3 regions of the Shewanella sp. KX20019 genome follow, and region 2 is predicted to be linked to each of the others. Evidence: predicted binding sites of a transcription regulator. Region 2 holds the regulator's gene; each other region holds the start of a gene.
What was found. The regulator sigma-54, encoded in region 2, starts transcription at its own class of promoters, with help from an activator protein. The targets are predictions, from matches to a motif close to GTTGGCACGNNNNTNGNNT.

Region 1: a site for sigma-54 is predicted at 1,553-1,571, ahead of JK628_RS10175 (YccF domain-containing protein). Genes of this name have one in related genera too.
Region 3: a site for sigma-54 is predicted at 1,973-1,991, ahead of JK628_RS16000 (DUF3192 domain-containing protein). Genes of this name have one in related genera too.

The regions. Positions count from the first base shown of each region.
Region 1 covers NZ_CP068437.1:2,314,531-2,318,773, forward strand. The annotation lists gene JK628_RS10170 (substrate-binding periplasmic protein) at 329-1,012, shown strand; gene JK628_RS10175 (YccF domain-containing protein) at 1,091-1,498, opposite strand; gene JK628_RS10180 (1-aminocyclopropane-1-carboxylate deaminase/D-cysteine desulfhydrase) at 1,724-2,641, shown strand; gene JK628_RS10185 (hypothetical protein) at 2,829-3,002, opposite strand; gene JK628_RS10190 (mechanosensitive ion channel family protein) at 3,536-4,243, shown strand, end outside.
Region 2 covers NZ_CP068437.1:4,395,673-4,399,915, reverse strand. The annotation lists gene rapZ (RNase adapter RapZ) at 1-205, opposite strand, end outside; gene ptsN (PTS IIA-like nitrogen regulatory protein PtsN) at 459-902, opposite strand; gene hpf (ribosome hibernation promoting factor) at 905-1,192, opposite strand; gene JK628_RS19065 (RNA polymerase factor sigma-54) at 1,223-2,734, opposite strand; gene lptB (LPS export ABC transporter ATP-binding protein) at 2,872-3,603, opposite strand; gene lptA (lipopolysaccharide transport periplasmic protein LptA) at 3,600-4,148, opposite strand; gene lptC (LPS export ABC transporter periplasmic protein LptC) at 4,207-4,243, opposite strand, start outside.
Region 3 covers NZ_CP068437.1:3,691,301-3,695,543, reverse strand. The annotation lists gene syd (SecY-interacting protein) at 1-634, shown strand, start outside; gene JK628_RS16010 (Zn-ribbon-containing protein) at 752-1,525, opposite strand; gene JK628_RS16005 (DNA-binding protein) at 1,525-1,884, opposite strand; gene JK628_RS16000 (DUF3192 domain-containing protein) at 2,033-2,404, shown strand; gene JK628_RS15995 (DUF2789 family protein) at 2,429-2,659, opposite strand; gene JK628_RS15990 (GNAT family N-acetyltransferase) at 2,877-3,515, shown strand; gene JK628_RS15985 (Mpo1-like protein) at 3,508-3,819, shown strand.

The DNA.
Region 1 (4,243 bases), 2.1 Mb from region 2:
TAGTTCTTATCCGAACTGTAACAAATCCTTCTCTATTCACTTTAGACTTAATGTGACTCGTCTTTTAGGTGAAAGCTGCTGTTCACATCACACATGTGATTACACTGTTTTTTTTGGGGGCCTTGGTGATATTGTCACTTTTGACTAAAATTGATGGTAATGACCGTTAGGTCATCACAAAAAAGTAAGAACTGAAACAGCGTGCTAAACGAAAGGCTGCGAAATAGAAATGTGCTTTTACTTAATGGATTATCTATGTCGAACGATTAATATTGTTCAAACGCATACACGATTGATACTACTATTGATCGTGGCGTGCTCATCGTCAATGGTGAGTGCAGACACCCTGTACTTAACGTCATTACACTGGCCACCTTACTCTGGAAGTACGCTCAAAAACGAGGGCGCAAGTATTGCAATCACCCGTGCGGCGCTGGCTGCAGTGGGCCATAAAGTGGAGGTCGATTTCTATCCATGGAGTCGAGCAGTGAGGATGGCCTCAAGAGTAGACTCAAAATATTCTGGATATTTGCCTGAATATGCCTATCCAACCGAAAAGTTTGTTTTCTCTAAATCGATGGGAAGCAGTCCCTTAGGGCTGGTGGAGCAAAAACGTCATCCTATCAGTTGGTCTGAGCAGAGCGATCTTAATCAGTACAATATTGGTGTGGTACAAGGTTATGTCAATACTGAGCAAATAGATAAAATGATCGCACAGGGAGTACAGCCCGTTGAGGTGGTAGCGTCTGATATCCACAATATTAAAAAAGTCGTATCAGGGCGAATTGATGCAGCAGTTATCGACGCTTATGTGCTGCGTTACCTGTTGGCACAACCTGATATGGAGTCTGTAGCCAGTCGAGTTCAGTTAAATAAGCGTACATTGACAGAGAAAGAGCTCTATATTGCGTTTAAAAACAATGAGGAGGGAAAGAAGTGGCGAGATTTATTTAATCAGGGATTAGCAAAAATTGATGTCGATAAAATATTAAAAGACAATTTGGTCGATTAGAGTTTGCGACGACGGGTCAGGCGACCCGCGTCGACAGTTCACTAACGCTATTAGCGCAGCAGGGGAAATATCAATTGGTTAAGCTTTTGAAACAACGGTTTGGCCAATAGGCGTTAAGCTTAAAATCGCAAGTTTTAAATGCTGTAAGGCAAACGGAATACCAATAATGGTAATAGCACATGCAAATGCGTGAACGATATGACCGATAGCAAGCCATATACCAAACAGTAGGAACCAAATAATATTACCAAGCATACCAAAGGCACCGGTGCCTAAATCTTCCATCCCTGTTACAGAACGGCGGCTTATAGAGTCCTGACCGAATGGCCAAAACGTCATCTCACCAATAACGAAACACGCTCGCCCGAACGGGATCCCTATAATGCTAATAAAGCACAGTAGGCCAGCAAACCACCATGCTAACCCCATTACAAAACCGCCCAACACAAACCAAGCTATATTAAATACTAAGCGTAAAACTGCCATTTAAGATCCCTTATTAAAAATCTACTGCCCAGTGGGCGCTAATGTATTGTTTAAATGCGATTATCATGCCACTTCTCAGTTCATTGTTTTATATGTATTTTATGTTCTGTGGGCAGCCATTGAATAATGAAATATACTAAAAATTAGTGATTCTAGACATTGAAGTCTAAATTACACTAAGTAAAGCGTTACAATAGTAACTCATTATATTGAAGAGAATAGCCCGTGTTTACTCACACTCCAGTAGATCATATCGACTTTAATGGTCGCCGTGTTTTCGTAAAAAGAGATGATCTTTTGCATAAGGATTTTTCGGGCAATAAGGCACGTAAATTTGCTTATTTTCTGCATCATGATTTCCCCGGTGTTAGCCGATTAGTAGGTTACGGCTCTCCGGTTGCTAATTCGCTTTATTCAATGTCCGCTTTAGCCATCTTAAAAGGATGGCAACTTGATTTTTATACTGATCATATTGCTGCGCAAGTTTTAGTATCGTCAAAAGGTAATTATGCAGCGGCTATCGAAAATGGCGCAAATGTTATTGATTTGTCTTTGGTCGCAGATAGAGATGGTAGAAGTTGTAAAGAGTATATCGAGCAGGTTGTCCTGCCAAATGACGATAAGGCTTTGTATGTTCCTGAAGGAGGCCGTTGTCTCTACGCTCGTGATGGCGTGCATCAACTGGCAAGAGAGATAGTTAACTGGTTCGAGAGTTGTCAGTTTGATGAACTGACCGTTTTTCTGCCGTCGGGAACAGGTACTACTGCGGTATTCTTAAATGAATATTTTGTGCTCAATAAGAGCTGCATCAAAGTGAAAACATGTGCCTGTGTTGGAGGTGAAAACTACCTTAAACAGCAGTTTTCTGAGCTAATAAGTGATACTTCATTTCATCCAAAGATATTAAGCTCTGATAAAAAATACCATTTCGGAAAGTTATATAAAGCGTTTTATGATATCTGGCGTAAAGTTGGTGAACAAGGGATTGAGTTTGAGTTACTTTATGATCCGCAGGGGTGGATTTGTGTTGAGCAGCACTTGTTAGCGAATCCAGAACCAGCAATTCTCTATATTCATCAAGGTGGTTTATTAGGGAACGCGACGATGTTGCCACGCTATCAACGTAAATATGCGGCAGTATAGAGAGATTTAAGTAGGTGGTGTGTTTCCACTTGGTTAGGCTAGTTACCTGAGCAGAGGTAAGGCCTAAACCAAATGAAGTGAACTAAATAGCTGAATATGTTTCAGTCCTATTCGTTTGCCTATGAAGACAAACTATCGATACGAGCGAGAGGAGGTGTATCGAAAAGTCATTTTACTTAATTGAAAATTATTTACTTGAAGACAATAACCAGTTCATAAATTTTAGCGCTTCAGTGCGCTTTGAAAAAGTCTGTCTGTTTTTACCTTGACTGTCAGTGAAGGCGATTGAAGATTTGTTGACTGAAATTGAATCTACTGGAAAGTTGACTGTAATTTCGTGTCCATTTACTAGGTATGACATATGGTCACACTCCTTTAATTAAAGCTACCAAGTTGGTAGTTGTTTATAACAATAAGATATCCTTAGCATTTTCGCGAAAGATGAATTTAAGTTCAATTCGAGATTACTCATCTTTTCATGCTTATACAAGTGGCTTGCTAGCAGTTTTGTTAATAAATGTGTTGTTAGCATCACAAAAACAAAACTAATCTCAAGCTGTAATGAAGTAAAGCATAAAGATATGACAGTAAAATGACTGTCAATTAAGATGATCGAACCTGTTGTGATAACGCTTATGTGGGGATCAAACGACGAATCGTGGATTTTTACAGAAGGCGGTGAAAGTATATCAAAAAAGGGTATATCTCTAAAAACTGTGTGGATTATATCCAGTAAATAATCCTTGTCAATCAATAAAATTAAAAAGCTTGTGTCGAAGTTAGCTTATTATTAAGTGTTAGCAATAGGCTAATAAGTGCTAGCTTGACTAATATTTGCTTAAGAATATTTTGCCTGTGTTATTCAATATCCTTGTATTAAAATGGAGTTTTTCGATGAAAAGGATTATTTTTTTTCCACTGTTTGTGCTGCTAATCAGCCTTCCCTCCGTAGCATTTAGTGTTACAAGGCTAGCAAGTGCAGCTCCATCAAGTGAAGAGCAGATAGAAGAGACACCGCCTACCAGCGTCAAAGTCAGCAGCTATGACTACAAAGACAGCCTATTTAGAGATACACCTCGGGGAACCATCGAAGGTTTCTTTGAGGCTACATTTGAACAGAACTTTGAAAAAGCCGCTAAGTACTTAGACTTACGCTATCTACCTGATGGTATGTCAAAAGACCTTGGGCCTGAATACGCCAAGCAATTAGTGGCTATTATCGAGCGTAATCTTTGGGTTAATCTTGAAGAGATCAGTGATCTGCCTAGCGGCACTAGCAATGATCAATTGCCAAATTACCGAGATGCTTTTGGCCGAGTGGAAGTGCAAGGTAACGAGATCACACTATTACTGCAAAAAGTACCGGATAAGCAGTTAGGTAAAATTTGGAAGATCTCGAATGCTACCGTGGCTAAAGTGCCCATGCTCTATAGTGAGCTTGGCTATGGACCAGTTGTTGAGTGGTATGTGCAAAATATTCCAGCAGGCCATCTCTTTAAACTTAACTTGTGGGAATGGGCGCTACTGATTAGTTATCTAATCTTGGCATTATTGGTGGTCATTCCGTTAACGTGGTTTGCAAAAAAACTAATACTGCGCAGT
Region 2 (4,243 bases):
TTGTCAGTTCATTCTCTTTCTCTGGCATGTTGCGGATATCAACACTAATGGCGACTAATTCTGAGTTCCCCGAAAGTTGCTCAAGCAGAGTTCCCATCATTGGCAAGGGGAGGTTATCGACGCAATAATAGCCGAGATCTTCTAGCATCCTTAGCAGTACTGATTTTCCTGAGCCTGAACGACCAGAGACTAGAACGAGTTTCATCTTTTGAATACCTGATAAAAGTTAGAATATATGTGTTATAGATGTATACGAGATGTACAATGGTATAGATTAACTTTTTTCCGGCTTAAAGCAAGAGCTTAGGCTAGTTGGAAAGAACATTTCATATTGTTGTAATATACCCATCCTACTTGAAGATGCTCTTTTCAGCATGTCGATAAGTGGCTTGGGTATAAATACTTAGGTCTTTAAATAACCCTATTATATATCGATTATTTAAGGACCTAAATATTAGCTATTGTGTGATTAAGTCATATAGCTCTGATTCACTATTGCTTTTTCTTAGCTGCTTAACGATCGCTTTGTCGTTGAGTTTTTCTGCCATCGAAGACAGTGTTGCTAAGTGTTGTTTACATTGCTCCGCAGGCACCAATAGGGCAAACAGTATATCGACCGGCTGTTTATCTATCGAGTCAAAAGAGATCGGTGTTTCACATTTTATTAATATGCCCAGTGGATGGTCAATATTAGCCAATCTCCCGTGAGGGATTGCAATACCGTTGCCTATACCTGTGCTACCCATTTTTTCGCGAGCCAACAGGCTTTCGAAAATCTCTTGTGAAGAAAGGGTTGGGTACTGGACAGCGGCAATATCGCTGATTAACTCCAGTACCTTTTTCTTACTGCCCGGTGTGGCACAGGTAGTGCATTCCGGCTGCAGGATGGTGCGTAATTCCATCGTTAGTGTTTGGTCAGCTTCTCTTTGTGTTTAATAACCTGACGATCTAATTTATCGATCAGGGAGTCTATTGCGGCGTACATGTCCGCATGTTCCGAAGTGGCAAATACTTCACCTTTTTTTAGGTGAATTCGAGCTTCGGCAATCTGTTGCATTTTTTCAACGTTCAATATGACGTGCACATTATTGATCTGATCGAAATGACGTTCAAGCTTTGTAAATTTCTCTTCAACATAACTACGTAGTGACGCAGTGATTTCAACATGATGCCCAGTAAGGTTAATTTGCATAGAAAGATTCCTCCAAGTGCCTAATTTGAGTTATAAACTCTTGCGTTGGTTTGAGGGCGGAATTAGCATTGCTTCGCGGTATTTCGCGATAGTACGTCGAGCAACTTTAATCCCTTGTTCTGCCAAAAGCTGCGCCATTTTGCTGTCGCTTAATGGTTTCTTTTGGTTTTCAGCTGCGACTAACTTCTTAATAAACGCTCTAATTGCTGTTGATGAGCACTCTCCACCGTCATCTGTGCCAACATGACTTGAGAAGAAATACTTTAATTCGAAAATACCTCTAGGGGTATGCATATACTTTTGCGTGGTCACCCTTGAAATTGTCGACTCATGCATCTCTACGGCTTCGGCAATGTCGTTGAGTACCATAGGCTTCATGGCTTCTTCACCATATTCAAAAAAGCCCTGCTGGAACTTTACAATACAGTTAGAGACTTTAAGCAGAGTTTCATTGCGACTTTCAATGCTTTTAATAAACCATTTAGCTTCTTGTAGATGACCACGAATAAATTGGCCATCGGCTTGGCTTTTGGTACTGCGAGCCATCGAAGCATAATGCTGATTGACGTTGATTTTTGGCATGTAGTCGGGGTTTAATTCCACCACCCAGCGGCCTTTCTTTTTCGCCACTGAAACGTCGGGGATGACATATTCATCTTTACTACGCGTCACCGCCAGACCCGGCCTTGGGTTCAAGGTTTGAATAAGGCTGATAGCGTCGCGCAGATCATCCTCTTTGAGCTTGGTCTTACGCATCAATTGCCTAAAGTCGCGTCCGGCAATCAAATCTAAGTAATCTTTAATGAGCAGGCGAGCATTATCTATGTGCGGGGTTGTTTCGGCATATTGAGCCAATTGGATTAGTAGACATTCACTTAGATCTCTTGCTGCAACACCGATAGGGTCAAAATGTTGCACGCGTTTGAGCACGGCTTCCACTTCATCTAGCTCGATCTCTGGATCGCCCATCGCTTCAAGAATGTCGTCACAATTCTGAGTCAAATAACCACGTTCGTCGACGGCATCAATAATCGCGGTGGCAATCGCCAGGTCATTGTCAGAGAAGGGCGTTAAATTTTTCTGCCATTCAAGGTGTTCGTACAAACCTTCAGTGGTTTCACCTTGAAAGGGCATGTCATCATCACGCATGCCACCTGAGCTGGAGTTGGAAGAAACGGTATAGACTTCATCCCAAGTGGTATCCATTGGCAGTTCATCTGGCATCGAATCTTGCGTTAATGCATCTGAGGTATCTACCGCGGCACTATCTTGTTGTGGGTCAACATCAGCGCTAGCACTGTAGTCGTTGTCGCCATCAGACTCTGAATAGCTGTCAGAATCGGTCGTGGTTCTATCTTCGTTACTGACAGGTTCGCCGTCGGATTGCTCTTCATCTAATTCAAGCAGTGGATTAGATTCTAATGCTTGCTGGATCTCTTGTTGCAGCTCCAAAGAGGACAGTTGTAGCAGGCGAATAGCCTGCTGTAACTGTGGAGTCATGGTGAGCTGCTGACCCATTTTGAGCTGGAGTGACGCTTTCATCTTACCGCTATTCCCTACACTGTAATTAAACGTTGAAGCTCGTTGACTTGAAGAAGAGAGTTTAAAGGCTCAACACTTTGATTGTATTAACATACTTTATTAGTGCTACACAATTCAATGCTCATACTGTGGATTAACTATAGCCTGAATTGTTCACCTAAGTACACAGCTCGAACTTGCTGATTGTCTAAGATTTCGGCAGGCGTGCCTTCTGCAATTAGATTTCCGTGACTTACGATATAAGCATGCTCACAAACGTCCAATGTTTCACGGACATTGTGATCGGTTATCAACACGCCTAGCCCGCGGCTTTTTAACTGCTCAATAATCTTTTTAATATCGATAACCGATATTGGATCAACCCCGGCAAAAGGTTCATCAAGTAGAATAAATTTTGGATTTGCTGCCAATGCCCGTGCTATTTCAACTCTGCGTCGTTCACCCCCTGATAACGCCATACCTTGGCTATCACGGATATGGGTGATATGAAACTCTTCGAGAAGGTTTTCCAGCTGCTCTTCACGCTGCTCGTTATCAATATCACTGCGAGTCTGTAGTACCGCCATGATGTTGTCACGCACTGAGAGCTTTCTAAAAATGCTGGCTTCTTGTGGCAAGTAGCCAATGCCTTTACGTGCTCGAAGGTGCATTGGATCTAAGGTTAAATCATCATCATCGATAAAGATTTGCCCCTTGTCACTCTGTACCAAACCAACAACCATATAAAACGTTGTGGTTTTTCCTGCACCGTTTGGACCTAATAGCCCAACAATTTGTCCTGTTTTTACCGTTAAGCTCACATCTTGAACAACGGCTCGGCTCTTATAGCTTTTTGCTAAGTTGCGGGCGGTCAGCGTTTTTTGGATCATTGCTGCTCCTGCTTTTCAATGGGCTCGACTGGCGTTTCAGGAGTCTCTTCTTGATAAGCTTCTGGTTGGATGATAGTGATGACGCGATCATCACCTTGACCGGTACTTTCTGCGACTAATTGCTGTAGTCCAATATTGTATTTAATGCGATTGCCGGTGACTTGGCTACCCTCTTGCTCCAATGTGGCGTTACCTAATAAGGTTAGTGTTCTGGTTGCCAACTCATAGCGGATCTCTTTGGCACTTGCTGTCGCAGGGCGGCCATCTTCCATTATTTGAGTATAAGTTGCAGGGTTACCTGTTGCCACGAGCGTTTTGCCTGAGCCCGCCTCTTTGGAGAAAACCCGTAATTCATCAGCGTTCATTTTAATTGAACCTTGAGTGACTTCTACCGGACCAAAAAAGATCACTTGATTGTTTTTGATATCAGCTTCTTGGCGAGCAGCGGCAATTTCGACCTTCTGCTTTAAGTCATCGACTGCAGCATAGCTACTAACGCTGAGTAGGCACAATAGACCTGCAAGTATTGTTTGGTTGTATTTCATAACGTCCTTCTACTCCGCTATTGGGTTGCTAGCATGAGTGAGTATGTTTTTTAAGTGCTTATTTAGCATCGTAGATCCCTTCGACTTCACTGAGT
Region 3 (4,243 bases), 700 kb from region 2:
TGCTCTGGATATTTTTTTAAATGACTACCAACAAGCTTACTTAGACAAGTTAGGAGAGCACCCTCGTTACTATGCGCAGCAACAGCCATCCGAGTGTATTTTGGGTGACCTTGATGTTGAAACCGAAGATGCATTGCAATGGAAGTCAGTATTGCGTGAGGAGCCCGGCGTTTTCGAGAATGTTGAACATGCACTTGAGCTATCTTTGCATGCAGATCTCAGCGCATTTTATGGAACGTATTTTTCTGCGCCATTAATGTTTGACTCAGCTTGGGGAACGGGGGAGTTATTGCAGGCTTGGAGTCAGACTGATTTTGAATATCTGCAGCAAAATATCATTGGTCATCTAATGATGAAAAAGAAGCTCAAACAAGACCCTACCTGGTTTATTGGTGTGTTTGATGATGAAGATAAAATGATCACTGTGAACAATACTGATGGCAGTGTTTGGATTGAAATTCCAGGGGAGATTCAGAGTGAAAAACTCGCTGATTCATTAAATGGTTTTATCGCTGAACTGAGAGCGCGAGTAACTCCTCCGGTTAAGCTGGTGGAAGAGGATATGCCTATACTTGACCATCCAGGCATTTGGCAGCGAATGAAAATGATGTGGCGCAACCTGCTTGGCAAATAGCGACTAATATATACAGATAGAAAACAGATAGAAGCGTAAACTAGCAACTTGAACTATAAGCTTTAAAGTAAGAGGTCTAAATTGCACTGCAATTTAGACCTTTTTTGTGAGTATAATTTAAAGATGATCCCAAGAGATGTTTGATACGATACGGCAAGGTTCACAGCGAAAATGAAACATATCTAATAACGGTTCATCTAATAACCAGTCATCACTGCCACACTTGGGGCAGCAACGCTTTTTCTCATTGGCTAGGCTTTCACCGCCGACACGATAGAGATAGTAATAGGTTGGGATTTTAGTGAGGTACTCAACTCGACCGCGCAAGTCCCAGCCACGCCTAAACAGATCACTGTCATGGTTCGTCAGTTGTTCAAGTGCGGCAAACTCGGCTTTTGTGCCCGCAGCCATTTGCAATTCATCACAAGCTTGCCACTCCGTTTGCCAACGGATCAAGCGTTTATGATCGCCATTAGCTGTCGCGGGCAGTTGGTAAAGCGGTATAGGTTGCAATGTATCGCCATTTCTTAGTGGTGAGCACATATGCACATAACTGGTATAAAGCAGCTGCCAGCTTGGCGCCTCTTGGCTAGAAACCTCTGAATTAATATCTTGGCCTATATACTTTTCACGCGGAGCAAGCAATTTAGCCTCAGTTAATTCGGCTAAGGTTTGCTCGACCCAAGGGCTATTGAATCGTTTGGCGAGGCTGCTTTTTTCAGGCATCAACAAGCGAGCTCTAAACTCACCATCATTGAAAGCAACGGCAAACTCTCGGCCCAAGATTTGACCATTGGCGCGATAAGCTTCTAACAGGCCGTTAATGGCTTTCTCTGCCGCTGTAATAGTGGTGTTATCAAAACACTCAAACCTTAATTCGACAACATGCATTATTTCTTTGCCTCATGAGAGTTAAGCAACGCAGATTCAAGTGCTGTCAATCGTTGGAATACTGCTCGATAGTCAGCTTTTAGTGCTAATAACTCACGCTCCAACTGTTCAATCCTTTGCTGCTGTTCAGTATCGATAGGAGACTGTTGAGCTGCTTGTACAGATGCATTCAGCTGGGCTTTTGTAGGAATAGCCGCTATGTCGGTCGCATTCATCGACTTGTACTGTTGTAAGCCCTGAATAAGCGTTGGCATCGCAATGCCCATCCCTAACTTAGTTTTAATTAAAGCAAGAGTGGGAGTTTTACCTTCATCGCTGAGCTGCTTGGCGGCACAGAGTACTTGGTCTAGAGGGCTCATCGTTGGTTAAATTCCTTACTCATGAGTATATTTGGTTAGTCTACTGTAATGAATACAGGTTAAATCATTATAAAACAAAGTGTTAAATATTGGCATACTGTTTGCTTTATTTATGATTATAAAATCAATATAAATACAGGAAGTTAATGTGAAGAATAATCTACTAAGTTTAGCGTTTTTTGGGATAGCAAGCATAGGGTTAACTGGCTGCGTGATCAATGTGGGCGATGATGGAGCAGATTGGGATAACAATGGCAGTTGGGAAGCAACACAGGAAAGTAACCGTGAAAACCTCTCGAGGATCTCTTTAGGTATGTCAAAAGATCAGGTGACGACCTTAATGGGGACTGCCGATTTTAATGAAGCCTATATCCAACAAGATAAAGAGGTGCATGTCCTATTTTATCGTACACAACGGATGAAGGGCGACGGTAAAACCACCAAGAATGAGTGCACACCCGTTGTTATTAGTAATAATGCAGTAGTGGGTTGGGGTGAAAAAGCATACAGTAAGATATAGTGCTATTTCGGTAGCACCGTGAAGCTACTTTCTTAACAAGGTGTCTAAATGGTCAATCAGATCTGACCATTGGGCATCTTTTGCTATTGCTTCTGCTAGGAAGTGCTGCTGCGATACTGTCCAAAACTCGGCTTGATGAATGAGTAGTCCTGCAGCAATCGTGTGTTTTGTTATAAATAATTCAATTGCCTTACTATCACTTTCTAAACCCAGCTGTTGGAATAGGTGTTCGAGATCTAGAGGGGTTGTGTCCATGGCCAGTGCTCCGACGATATCGTATAGCTTCTAGTATGGTTGAAAACAGTCCCAGGCTCCAAGTTATGTGCAGATAATTTTTGGCAGAGAATGACTCTTCGACTGCAACTATTAATCAATATTAAATAGATAATAACCTAGCATTTGATTATTAATTGCACTTTTCTATGGGCTTGCTACATTGGTATTAGTTTGATCTAGATCAAGGAAAATAACAATGGAAAACCAAACCATGGAAGAGTGTCGAGCGGTCTATTTAACAGCTGAAGACATACGTATTGCCGCCTCAATTCTTTATAATGCTTATCACGATGATCCTTTTTTTATCGATGCATTATATCGTGATAACAAGGCGCAATATGAGCAAAAATTGCGCGGCGCTATTCGTGAAGAGTTAAATGATCTTTGGCAACAAGAGCAGGGTTTGATTGGAATATTCATTGGAGAACGGCTCATCGGGGTGGCCTGCATTGCAACGCAACAAGTACCGCTAGGTGAAGCTCGTTATTGGCATTGGCGTTTGAAAATGTTGATCAGTGCCGGCTGGCAATCGACACAAGCTTGGATAAATAAAGAACACCAAATTGTTGAGAAATTACCCAGTAGTCATTGCGGCATCTTGCAGTTCATTGCGATATCAACCAATGAACAAGGCAAAGGTTATGGTAGCCAATTGGTTAAAACAGTATTGAGTTGGTGTGATGAACAGCCGCAGCTTGATGGAGTTGGTGTGTTTGTTAGCGACCCTGCACATATTGTATTATTTTCGAATCATGGTTTTGACAAGCTGGAAGATCTAGAGATAGGAAATGTGACCGGTGAGTTGATGTTTCATCGAGGTCAGACGAATGAGTAAACGCTTCAGTAGTTTCGCTGAGTTCTATCCATTTTACCTTTCGCAACACCAAAATAGAACATGCAGATCGCTACACTATATTGGTAGTTGTCTTGTTATCTTAGTGACAATTTTTACGTTCTATTCAGGGCAATGGTTACTGTTATGTTCGCTACCTGTCATTGGTTATAGCTTTGCTTGGATAGGACACTTTGTATTTGAAAAGAACAAACCAGCGACATTCGAATATCCCTTTTATAGCTTAATGGCTGATTGGGTTATGTTATTTGAAGCTTTCTTTGGAAAGAGAAGTAGAAATATCTGATTAGGATGTTCTTGCTGTGAGAGATCTCTTACTTTCGTGTGAGATATCAAATTGAAAGATTGTTGACATAAGCATGACATCCATTTTTAGTCGTTCATAATCAACTGGTTAGGTGTTAAATGCTTGGTTGCAATAATGTTGCAGTATTGATCGTTTGCTAAGTCAAAATCGATTTGGACTAATAGCTGTATAAACTTAACTTAAGAAATCAAAAGGGGAGAGTATTAGTGGCACTACCCTGTGGTAATGGGCATTACCATTGTGATGACCAGATTTAAATATTAACTAAGTGGATTATTCTGCTCGCTAGTTTAAGGATAAATTAGCATCAATTGGATATCAGTATTTTTATCTTATTCAATAGTAGGCCGATAGTTAAGAGTAAACTTATTAAGTAGTTATGTATTTGCAGGACGCAACTAGG